Regions from separate parts of the Streptomyces sp. NPDC053474 genome, predicted to be linked through region 1. Evidence: riboswitches for the same ligand, from Rfam matches in the RefSeq annotation. Region 1 holds a riboswitch; each other region holds the start of a gene.
What was found. Region 1 has a riboswitch for thiamine pyrophosphate ahead of thiO (glycine oxidase ThiO). Riboswitches for the same ligand answer to the same signal wherever they lie in the genome.
Positions count from the first base shown of each region.

Region 1 (3,269 bases):
CGCCACGTCGGACGCCGTCCCCGCCCCCGCGTCCAGGATCACCGGCACGCGCGCGTGCTCCACGATGAGCTGGAAGTTGTGCGGGTTGCGGATGCCGAGCCCGGAGCCGATGGGGGAGCCGAGCGGCATGACGGCCGCGCAGCCGACGTCCTCCAGCTTCCGGGCGAGCACGGGGTCGTCGTTCGTGTACGGAAGGACGGTGAAGCCGTCGTCGACGAGCGTCTCCGCGGCGTCGAGCAGCTCCACGGGGTCGGGCAGGAGGGTGCGCTCGTCGGCGATCACCTCCAGCTTCACCAGGTCCGTGCCGAGCGCCTCGCGCGCCAGGCGCGCGGTGAGCACGGCCTCGCCCGCGGTGAAGCAGCCCGCCGTGTTGGGCAGCACGCGGATGCCCAGGCGCTCCAGGACGGACAGGACGGAGCCGTGCGTACCCGGGTCGACGCGGCGCATCGCGACGGTGGTCAGCTCCGTCCCCGAGGCCACCAGGGAGCGCTCCAGGACGTCGAGGCTCGGCGCTCCGCCCGTGCCCATGATCAGCCGGGACGACAGCGTGAGGCCGCCGATGACGAGGGGGTCGTCCGCCATGTCGTCAGCCTCCTTGGACGGCGGTGAGGACTTCGACGCGGTCGCCGTCCCGGAGCACGGTGGTGGCCCACCGGGCGCGCGGGACGACGGTTTCGTTGAGGGCCGCGGCCACGCCGGACGGCGCGGTGGTCAGCTCGGCGACGAGGGCGTCGAGCGTGGTGCCCGCGGCGACGTCGCGTGCCTCGCCGTTGACCGACAGGGCGAAGGCGGCGGAGGGCGTGGTCATACGGGCAGCTCCGAAAGGTCCTTGGGCGGGGCGGGGGCGGCCGCGGCGAAGCGCAGCGGCGTGAACGGCCGGGCCTCGTCGGGCAGTTCGCCGGTGGTCAGGAGGTGTGCCATGACGTCGCCGGTGACCGGGGTCAGGAGCACGCCGTTGCGGTAGTGGCCGGTGGCCAGGTGCAGGCCGGGCAGGGCGGTGGGCCCGAGCAGCGGAGCGTTGTCGGGCGAGCCAGGCCGCAGCCCGGCCCGGGTCTCGGTGAGCGGCAGCTCGGTGATGCCGGGGACCAGCTCGTGGGCGTCGCGCAGGAGCTCGTAGACGCCGCCCGCGGTGACCGTGGTGTCCCAGCCGAGCTCCTCGCTGGTCGCGCCCACGACGAGCTCGCCGCTGAGCCGCGGCACCAGATAGACGTGGCTGCCGCGGACGACGGCGCGCACGGTGCGGCTCAGGAACGGCGCGTACCGCTCGGGCACGGTGAGCCGCAGGACCTGTCCCTTCACGGGCCGCACCGGCGGCAGGACGTGATCCGGGACGCCGGCGAGACGGCCGCTGAGGCTGCCCGCCGCGAGGACGGTCTGCCCGGCGCCGAGCGTGCTGCCGTCGGCGAGGACGACGCCGGTGGCGCGGTCCCGGGCGACGACGAGCCGCTCCGCCCACGCGCGCGTGAAGGCCACCCCGGCCCGCTCGCACGCCACCAGGAGGGCGGCGGTGAGCCGGCGCGGGTCGACCTGGTGGTCGCCGTCGACGCGGAGGCCGCCGCGCACTCCGGGGGCGAGCATCGGTTCGAGGCGGCGGCACTCGCGGCCGCTGAGCCACTCCGAGCGCAGGCCCGACTGCTGCTGGAGGAGGTGCAGTTCGCGCAGGTGGGCGCGGTCGTCGGCGTCGAGCGCGACGGCCAGCGTGCCGCACGCGCGGTAGCCGATGTCCGCGCCGGACGCCTCCGTCAGCTCGGCGGCGAAGTCCGGATAGCGCCGGGCGGAGGCCAGGTTCAGGCCGAGCAGCGTCTGCTCGCCGTGGTGCAGTTCGGTGACGGCGGCCAGCATGCCCGCCGCGACCTGAGCGGCGCCGCCGCCGGGCTCGGGGTCGACGACCGTGACGGACAGGCCGCGCCGCGCGGCCCGCCAGGCCGTGACCAGGCCGATGACGCCACCGCCGACGACCAGGACGTCCGTCGGCCCGGCGGACGGTGGTGACGTACGAGTAGGTGACGTACGGGAAACGGACGCGTTCGGTGGTTTCGTACGGGAACGCATGGGCGTCCAGCCCCTCCCTTCGCCGGCATGACCCGGATCAGGTTCGTACGGTCGGAGGCCGTTTCAGCCTCCCTCTCAGCCCGGTCGTCCGGGCTCCCGCGAGTGCTCTGCACCGGCCACCCTAGCCCGTCGCCCGCCGGGCCGGTAAGCCCGTCGTGTGCGGGCGCCGGGGGCCGTCCTACAGTTGATCGGGTGAGCGAAGAGCGGAAGCGGGCGGGACAGCGGGTCGTCATCGTGGGCGCGGGCATGGCCGGGGTGCAGACGGCCGTGGCCCTGCGCGAACGGGGGTTCACCGGCCCGGTCACCCTGATCGGCGCGGAGCCGCACCAGCCGTACGACAGGCCGCCGTTGTCCAAGGCGGTGCTCCTCGGCAAGGCCGAGGGCTCGGCCTTCGACATCGACTTCGAGGGCCTCGGCATCGAGCTGCGGCTCGGCGTCGAGGTCACCGGCGTCCGTCCCGCGGACCACGAGCTGGACACGGCGGCGGGCCCGGTCGGGTACGAGAGCCTGGTCCTCGCCACCGGTGCCGAACCGATCCGCCTGCCCGGCTCGGACGGCGTGCCCGGGGTCCATCTGCTGCGCACGCTCGACGACGCGGAGCGGCTGCGGCCGGTGCTCGCCGAGCAGCACGACGTCGTGGTCGTCGGCGCGGGCTGGATCGGCGCGGAGTTCGCCACGGCCGCGCGCGACGCGGGCTGTGCCGTGACGGTCGTGGAGGCTTCCGGGCGGCCGCTCGCGGGCGCGCTGCCCGCCGAGGTCGCGGCCCCGATGGCCGACTGGTACGCCGAGGCGGGCGCGGCCCTGCGCACCCACGCGCGCGTGGCGCGCGTCGAGCCGGGCGCGGTCCTCCTCGACGACGGCAGCAGGCTGCCCGCGGGCGCCGTCGTCGTCGGCATCGGGGCTCGGCCCGCGACGGCCTGGCTCGCCGGTTCCGGCATCGAGCTCGGCGTCCACCACGAGGTCGTGGCCGACGACCGGCTCCGCACCTCCGCGCCCGACGTGTACGCGGTCGGCGACTGCGCGTCCTTCCCCTCGGGCCGCTACGGCGAGCGGCTCCTCGTCCACCACTGGGACAACGCCGTGCAGGGGCCGCGCACGGTGGCCGCCGACATCGTCGGCGGGGCCCCGGAGGCGTACGACCCGGTGCCGTACTTCTGGTCCGAGCAGTTCGGCCGCTTCGTCCAGTACGCGGGCCATCACGCGGCCGCCGACGAGCT
Region 1 is NZ_JBITXV010000004.1:426,096-429,364, forward strand. Features, by position in the region: gene ACIG3E_RS11850 (thiazole synthase) at 1-582, opposite strand, end outside; gene thiS (sulfur carrier protein ThiS) at 587-808, opposite strand; gene thiO (glycine oxidase ThiO) at 805-2,052, opposite strand; TPP riboswitch at 2,050-2,162, opposite strand; gene ACIG3E_RS11865 (NAD(P)/FAD-dependent oxidoreductase) at 2,299-3,269, shown strand, end outside.

Region 2 (3,269 bases), on a different contig from region 1:
GCGGCATCTCGCCGACCTCACGCCCGCCGAGCGCAAGGAGGCCGTCGCCGCCATCGGCGAGAAGCCGTTCCGCGCCAAGCAGCTCTCGCAGCACTACTTCGCGCGGTACGCGCACGACCCCGAGCAGTGGACGGACATCCCGGCCGGGGCTCGCGGCAAGCTCCAGGAGGCGCTGCTTCCCGAGCTGATGAGCGTCGTGCGGCACATCAGCTGTGACGACGACACCACGCGCAAGACCCTGTGGCGCCTCTTCGACGGCACGCTCGTCGAGTCCGTGCTCATGCGGTACCCCGACCGGGTGACGATGTGCATCAGCTCCCAGGCGGGCTGCGGCATGAACTGCCCGTTCTGCGCCACGGGCCAGGCGGGCCTCGACCGGAACCTGTCCACGGCCGAGATCGTGCACCAGATCGTGGACGGCATGCGGGCCCTGCGCGACGGCGAGATCCCGGGCGGCCCCGCGCGGCTGAGCAACATCGTCTTCATGGGCATGGGCGAGCCGCTGGCCAACTACAACCGGGTGGTCGGCGCGATCCGCCGCCTCACCGACCCCGAGCCCGACGGCGTGGGCCTGTCCCAGCGCGGCATCACCGTCTCGACGGTCGGCCTGGTGCCCGCCATCCACCGCTTCGCCGACGAGGGCTTCAAGTGCCGCCTGGCGATCTCCCTGCACGCCCCCGACGACGAGCTGCGCGACACCCTCGTCCCGGTGAACACCCGGTGGAAGGTCCGCGAGGTCCTGGACGCGGGCTGGGAGTACGCCGCGAAGTCCGGGCGGCGGCTCTCCATCGAGTACGCCCTGATCCGCGACATCAACGACCACGCCTGGCGCGGTGACCGCCTCGGCCGCCTCCTCAAGGGCAAGCCGGTGCACGTCAACCTGATCCCGCTGAACCCCACGCCGGGCTCGAAGTGGACGGCCTCGCGCCCCGAGGACGAGAAGGCCTTCGTCGAGGCCATCGCCGCCCACGGCGTGCCCGTGACCATCCGCGACACCCGAGGTCAGGAGATCGACGGCGCCTGTGGACAGCTCGCGGCTGCCGAACGCTAGCGCGGTACGCTGGCCGGAACATCTGCATATTCCGACAGGGGAGCGCCACAGCGCTGAGAGTGCGGCACCTGACACAGGCCGGCCGCAGACCCTCTGAACCTCGCCCGGGTCATTCCGGGTAGGAAGTTCGGTCACCACTCAAGCTGTTGCGCCCTGCCCGCGAACCGCCCGGTCCGCGGGCAGGGCCGCGTCTTCTCCTGGTCACTCCAGGAGGAATGAACTCACGTGAGCACCACCAAGAAGGCCACGCTCACCGCGGTCGCGGTGGGCCTCGGGCTCGTCGCCGTCTCCGCGTGCGGCTCCGGCGGCGACTCCGGCGGTTCCTCGTCGGGGTCCAAGGACGTCACGCTGGTCAGCCACGGCTCCTTCAACGTCTCCAAGGACGTCCTGAAGGACTTCGAGAAGCGTTCCGGGTACAAGGTCCGCGTCCTCAAGGACGGCGACGCGGGCCAGGCCGTCAACAAGGCGATCCTCACCAAGGGCAACCCCCAGGGCGACGTCTTCTTCGGCGTCGACAACACCCTGCTCTCGCGCGCCCTCGACAACGGCCTCTTCCAGCCGTACGAGGCCAAGGACGCGGGCCTGGTGAAGCCGGAGTACCGGCTCGCGAAGGGCGAGCGCCGCGTGACGCCCGTCGACAGCGGCGACATCTGCGTGAACTACGACAAGAAGTACTTCGCCGACAAGAAGCTCGCGCCGCCGAAGACCTTCGCCGATCTGGTCAAGCCCGCGTACAAGAACCTCCTGGTCACCGAGAACGCCTCCACGTCCTCGCCCGGCCTCGGCTTCCTGCTCGGCACCGCGGCCGCGTACGGTGACGACGGCTGGCAGGGCTACTGGAAGAAGCTCAAGGACAACGGCGTCAAGGTCGTCGACGGCTGGGACCAGGCCTACAACCAGGAGTTCTCCGGCTCCGCGGGCGGCAGGAAGGCCAAGGGCGACCGGCCGCTCGTCGTGTCGTACGCCTCCTCGCCGCCCGTCGAGGTCCTGTACGCCAAGCCGCAGCCGAAGCAGGCCCCGACCGGTGTCGCGACCGGCACCTGCTTCCGGCAGACCGAGTACGCGGGCCTGCTCAGCAACGCCAAGAACGCCAAGGGCGGCAAGGCCCTGCTCGACTTCCTGTCCGGCAAGGAGTTCCAGGAGGACATGCCGCTCCAGATGTTCGTGAACCCCGTGCGGGAGGGCGCGCGGGTGCCGAAGCTCTTCCAGGAGCACGGCGTCGAGGTCGCCGCCCCCCGGACCATGGCCCCCAAGAAGATCGCCGACAACCGTGAGCCGTGGGTCAAGTCGTGGACCTCGCTCGTACTGAAGTAGCGAAGGCCCCGGCCCGTAAGGGCTGGCGGCCGTCGCGGGGAGGCGCGGCGCGGCTCGGGCTCATGGCCCTGCCCGTCGCGTTCTTCGCCGTCTTCTTCGCCTATCCGGTCGCCGCGATCGTCGCGCGCGGCCTGAAGGTGGACGGCGCCTGGCAGTTCGGGCGGATCGCGGACGTGCTCGGGCAGTCCGACATCCAGCACGTGCTGTGGTTCACCACCTGGCAGGCGCTCGCGTCGACGGCGCTCACCCTGCTGTTCGCGCTCCCCGGCGCGTACGTCTTCGCGCGCTTCGACTTCCGGGGCAAACAGGTGCTGCGGGCCGTCGTCACCGTGCCGTTCGTCCTTCCGACCGTCGTCGTGGGCACCGCCTTCCTCGCGCTGATCGGGCGCGGCGGGCTCGTCGACGAGCTGTGGGGCGTCCGTCTGGACACCACGGTGTGGGCGATCCTGCTCGCTCACGTCTTCTTCAACTACGCCGTCGTCGTGCGCACCGTCGGCGGGCTGTGGGCCCAGCTCGACCCGCGCCAGGAGGAGGCCGCGCGGATGCTCGGGGCCTCGCGCACGCGCGCGTGGCGCACGGTGACGCTGCCCGCGCTCGCGCCCGCCGTGGCGGCCGCCGCGCTGATGGTCTTCCTGTTCACGTTCACGTCCTTCGGCGTCGTGCAGATCCTCGGCGGACCCACGTACGCGACGCTCGAAGTGGAGATCTACCGGCAGACGGCCAACCTGCTCGACCTGCCGACGGCCGCCGTCCTCACCCTCGTGCAGTTCGCGGCGGTGGGCGGGGTCCTGGCCGTGCACGCCTGGACCGTGCGCCGGCGCGAGAGCACGCTCCGCCTCGTCGACGCCGCGACCACGGCGCGCAGGCCGCGCGGGGCCGGGCAGTGGGGGCTGCTCGGCTTCGT
Region 2 is NZ_JBITXV010000007.1:451,458-454,726, forward strand. Features, by position in the region: gene rlmN (23S rRNA (adenine(2503)-C(2))-methyltransferase RlmN) at 1-1,051, shown strand, start outside; TPP riboswitch at 1,078-1,194, shown strand; gene ACIG3E_RS19710 (thiamine ABC transporter substrate binding subunit) at 1,277-2,365, shown strand; gene ACIG3E_RS19715 (ABC transporter permease) at 2,341-3,269, shown strand, end outside.
Region 2: linked by a shared signal. The riboswitch ahead of ACIG3E_RS19710 (thiamine ABC transporter substrate binding subunit) and the one ahead of thiO (glycine oxidase ThiO) in region 1 are both predicted to bind thiamine pyrophosphate.

Region 3 (3,269 bases), on a different contig from region 1:
TGCCCGGACCCGCGGCCGGGCCGACCGGGCCCGGCCGGTCGGCGGAGACCACCAGGGCGGCGAGCGCGGTGGTGACGGGGACGGAGGCCACGAGGCCGATCGAGCCGATCAGGGTGCGGACGATCTCCTCGGCGACCAACTCGCTGTTGGCCACGGTGCCCACGCTGCTCTGGGCGATGGAGAAGAGCAGCAGAAGGGGGAGAGCGGCGCCCGCGTAGGCGAGGACCAGGGTGTTCACGACCGACGCGATGTGGTCGCGGCCGATGCGGATGCCCGCGCGGTACAGACCGCGCCAGCCCATCGTCGGGTTGGCCTGGTGCAGCTCCCAGACCGCGGAGGTCTGGGTGACGGTGACGTCATCGAGCACGCCGAGGGAGCCGATGATGACGCCCGCGAGCAGCAGGCCGCTCATGTCGATGGACGGGTAGAGGCCGTGGATCAGGCCGGTGTTGTCGTCCGTGTTGCCGGTCAGGGAGGCCCAGGCGATGAAGAGCGAGCCGAGCAGGCCGATGAGGAGGAGGGAGATCAGGGTGCCGAGCACCGCCACCGATGTGCGCGCGGTCAGGCCGTGGCACATATAGAGCGCGATCAGCATGATGGCGCTGGCCCCGACGACCGCGACGACCAGGGGGTTCGAGCCCTGAAGGATCGCAGGCAGGATGAAGAAGGTCAGGATCAGGAAGCTCACCGCGAGGGCGACCAGGGCCATGACGCCGCGCAGCCGTCCCACCACGACGACGGCCAGCGCGAAGATGCCCGCGAGCAGGGCCATCGGGACCTTGCGGTTCACGTCGGCGATCGAATACTGCAGGCCCTTGGGCGCCTTGGGCTCGTAGGCGACCACCACGCCTTGGCCCAGCTTCAGCTGCCGGGGGGAGTCGGGCTGGACGATCTCGGTGAAGGTGTAGCCCTTGTCCGGGCCGCTGGTCACCTTGATCGTGGCCTTCTTGCAGGTGCCCTCGGCGCGCGTCTTCGCGGACCGGCCCTCCGGCGTTGAGGTGTCGCCGTTGGGCGGGGTCTGCGAGGCGTTCACGTCCTCGCAGGGGAGCGTGTCCATCTTCGCCACGGTGGCCGACTGGGTCTGCCGGTCGAAGCCGACGCCGGTGCGCTCGTGGTCGGGGGTGCCGCCCGGCCAGAGCACCACGAGGCCGACGAGGACGGCCGTGGCGAAGGGGATCAGTACGGCGGCGATGACCTTGCGCAGATGCCGGGAGACGGGCGCGGCGGGGCCGTGGCTGTGCGCATGGCCGTGCCCGTGGCCATGCCCGTGCGGTTCCGGAGGGGGCGGCGGTGTGGGGGGCTCTGTGGTGGTCACGGCCCGATCATCGCAAGAACGGAGGGGGCCCTCTGTTCACCGCGCCCGATATGACGCTAGCGTGGAGGCACCTTTGCACACGCGGGAGCTCGGAGCACCGGGCTGAGAGGGCGCTGACCTCCGTACGAACGGGAATCGGACCGTACGGAAGCCGCTGCGTCGACCGCCGAACCTGTTACCGGGTAATGCCGGCGTAGGGAGTAGGTCTCATGACCACATCGGACACACGCACGCCTGCCTCCATGCAGCCCGACAGCGGACAGACCGCGCCCAGCGGGCAGAACGCTTCGGAGGCCGGGAAGTCCACCGGCTGGCACAAGGCGTACATCGAGGGCTCGCGCCCCGATCTGCGCGTGCCGGTCCGCCAGGTGCACCTCACCAACGGCAAGGCCGTGACCCTGTACGACACCTCGGGTCCGTACACGGACCCGGAGATCGACACCGACGTGCGCCGGGGGCTCACCCCCCTGCGGGAGAACTGGATCGTCGGCCGCGGCGACACCGAGGAGTACGCGGGCCGCCCGGTCCGCCCCGAGGACGACGGCATCAAGCACACCTCGCCCCGCGGCGGCCTGCGCAACCTCGACGCGGTCTTCCCCGGCCGCCCGCGCCAGCCGCGCCGCGCCCGCGCCGGGCAGGCGGTGACGCAGCTCGCGTACGCGCGCCGCGGGGAGATCACGCCGGAGATGGAGTACGTGGCCATCCGGGAGAGCATGGCGCCCGAGGTCGTCCGCGACGAGATCGCGGCGGGCCGCGCGGTCCTGCCGGCGAACGTGAACCACCCGGAGATCGAGCCGATGATCATCGGCAAGCGGTTCCTGGTGAAGGTCAACGCCAACATCGGCAACTCCGCGGTCACCTCCTCCATCGAGGAGGAGGTCGACAAGATGACGTGGGCGACCCAGTGGGGCGCCGACACGGTCATGGACCTGTCCACCGGCCGCAACATCCACACGACCCGCGAGTGGGTCCTGCGCAACTCCCCCGTGCCCATCGGCACCGTGCCGCTCTACCAGGCCCTGGAGAAGGTCGACGGCAAGGCCGAGGAGCTGACCTGGGACATCTACAAGGACACGGTCATCGAGCAGGCCGAGCAGGGCGTGGACTACATGACGGTGCACGCGGGCGTCCGCCTGCCGTACGTCCCGCTCACCGCGAACCGCAAGACGGGCATCGTCTCGCGCGGCGGTTCGATCATGGCGGCCTGGTGCCTCGCGCACCACAAGGAGAGCTTCCTCTACGAGCACTTCGAGGAGCTCTGCGAGATCCTCGCGGCGTACGACGTCACGTACTCGCTCGGGGACGGCCTGCGGCCCGGCTCCATCGCGGACGCCAACGACCGCGCCCAGTTCGCCGAGCTGGAGACCCTGGGCGAGCTGAACAAGATCGCCAAGGCGCACGACGTGCAGACGATGATCGAGGGCCCGGGCCATGTCCCGATGCACAAGATCAAGGAGAACATCGACCTCCAGCAGGAGATCTGCGAGGAGGCGCCGTTCTACACGCTCGGCCCGCTGACCACCGACATCGCGCCCGCGTACGACCACATCACCTCCGGCATCGGCGCCGCGATGATCGGCTGGTGGGGCACGGCGATGCTCTGCTACGTCACGCCGAAGGAGCACCTCGGCCTGCCCAACCGCGACGACGTGAAGACCGGCGTCATCACGTACAAGATCGCGGCGCACGCGGCGGACCTCGCCAAGGGGCACCCGGGCGCGCAGGACTGGGACGACGCGCTGTCGGACGCGCGCTTCGAATTCCGCTGGGAGGACCAGTTCAACCTGGCCCTCGACCCGGTGACGGCCCGTGAGTTCCACGACGAGACGCTGCCCGCGGAGCCCGCGAAGACGGCGCACTTCTGCTCGATGTGCGGGCCGAAGTTCTGCTCGATGAAGATCTCCCAGGACATCCGCAGGGAGCACGGGGGCTCGCAGGCCGAGATCGAGCGGGG
Region 3 is NZ_JBITXV010000002.1:548,933-552,201, forward strand. Features, by position in the region: gene ACIG3E_RS06110 (YibE/F family protein) at 1-1,315, opposite strand, end outside; TPP riboswitch at 1,387-1,532, shown strand; gene thiC (phosphomethylpyrimidine synthase ThiC) at 1,525-3,269, shown strand, end outside.
Region 3: linked by a shared signal. The riboswitch ahead of thiC (phosphomethylpyrimidine synthase ThiC) and the one ahead of thiO (glycine oxidase ThiO) in region 1 are both predicted to bind thiamine pyrophosphate.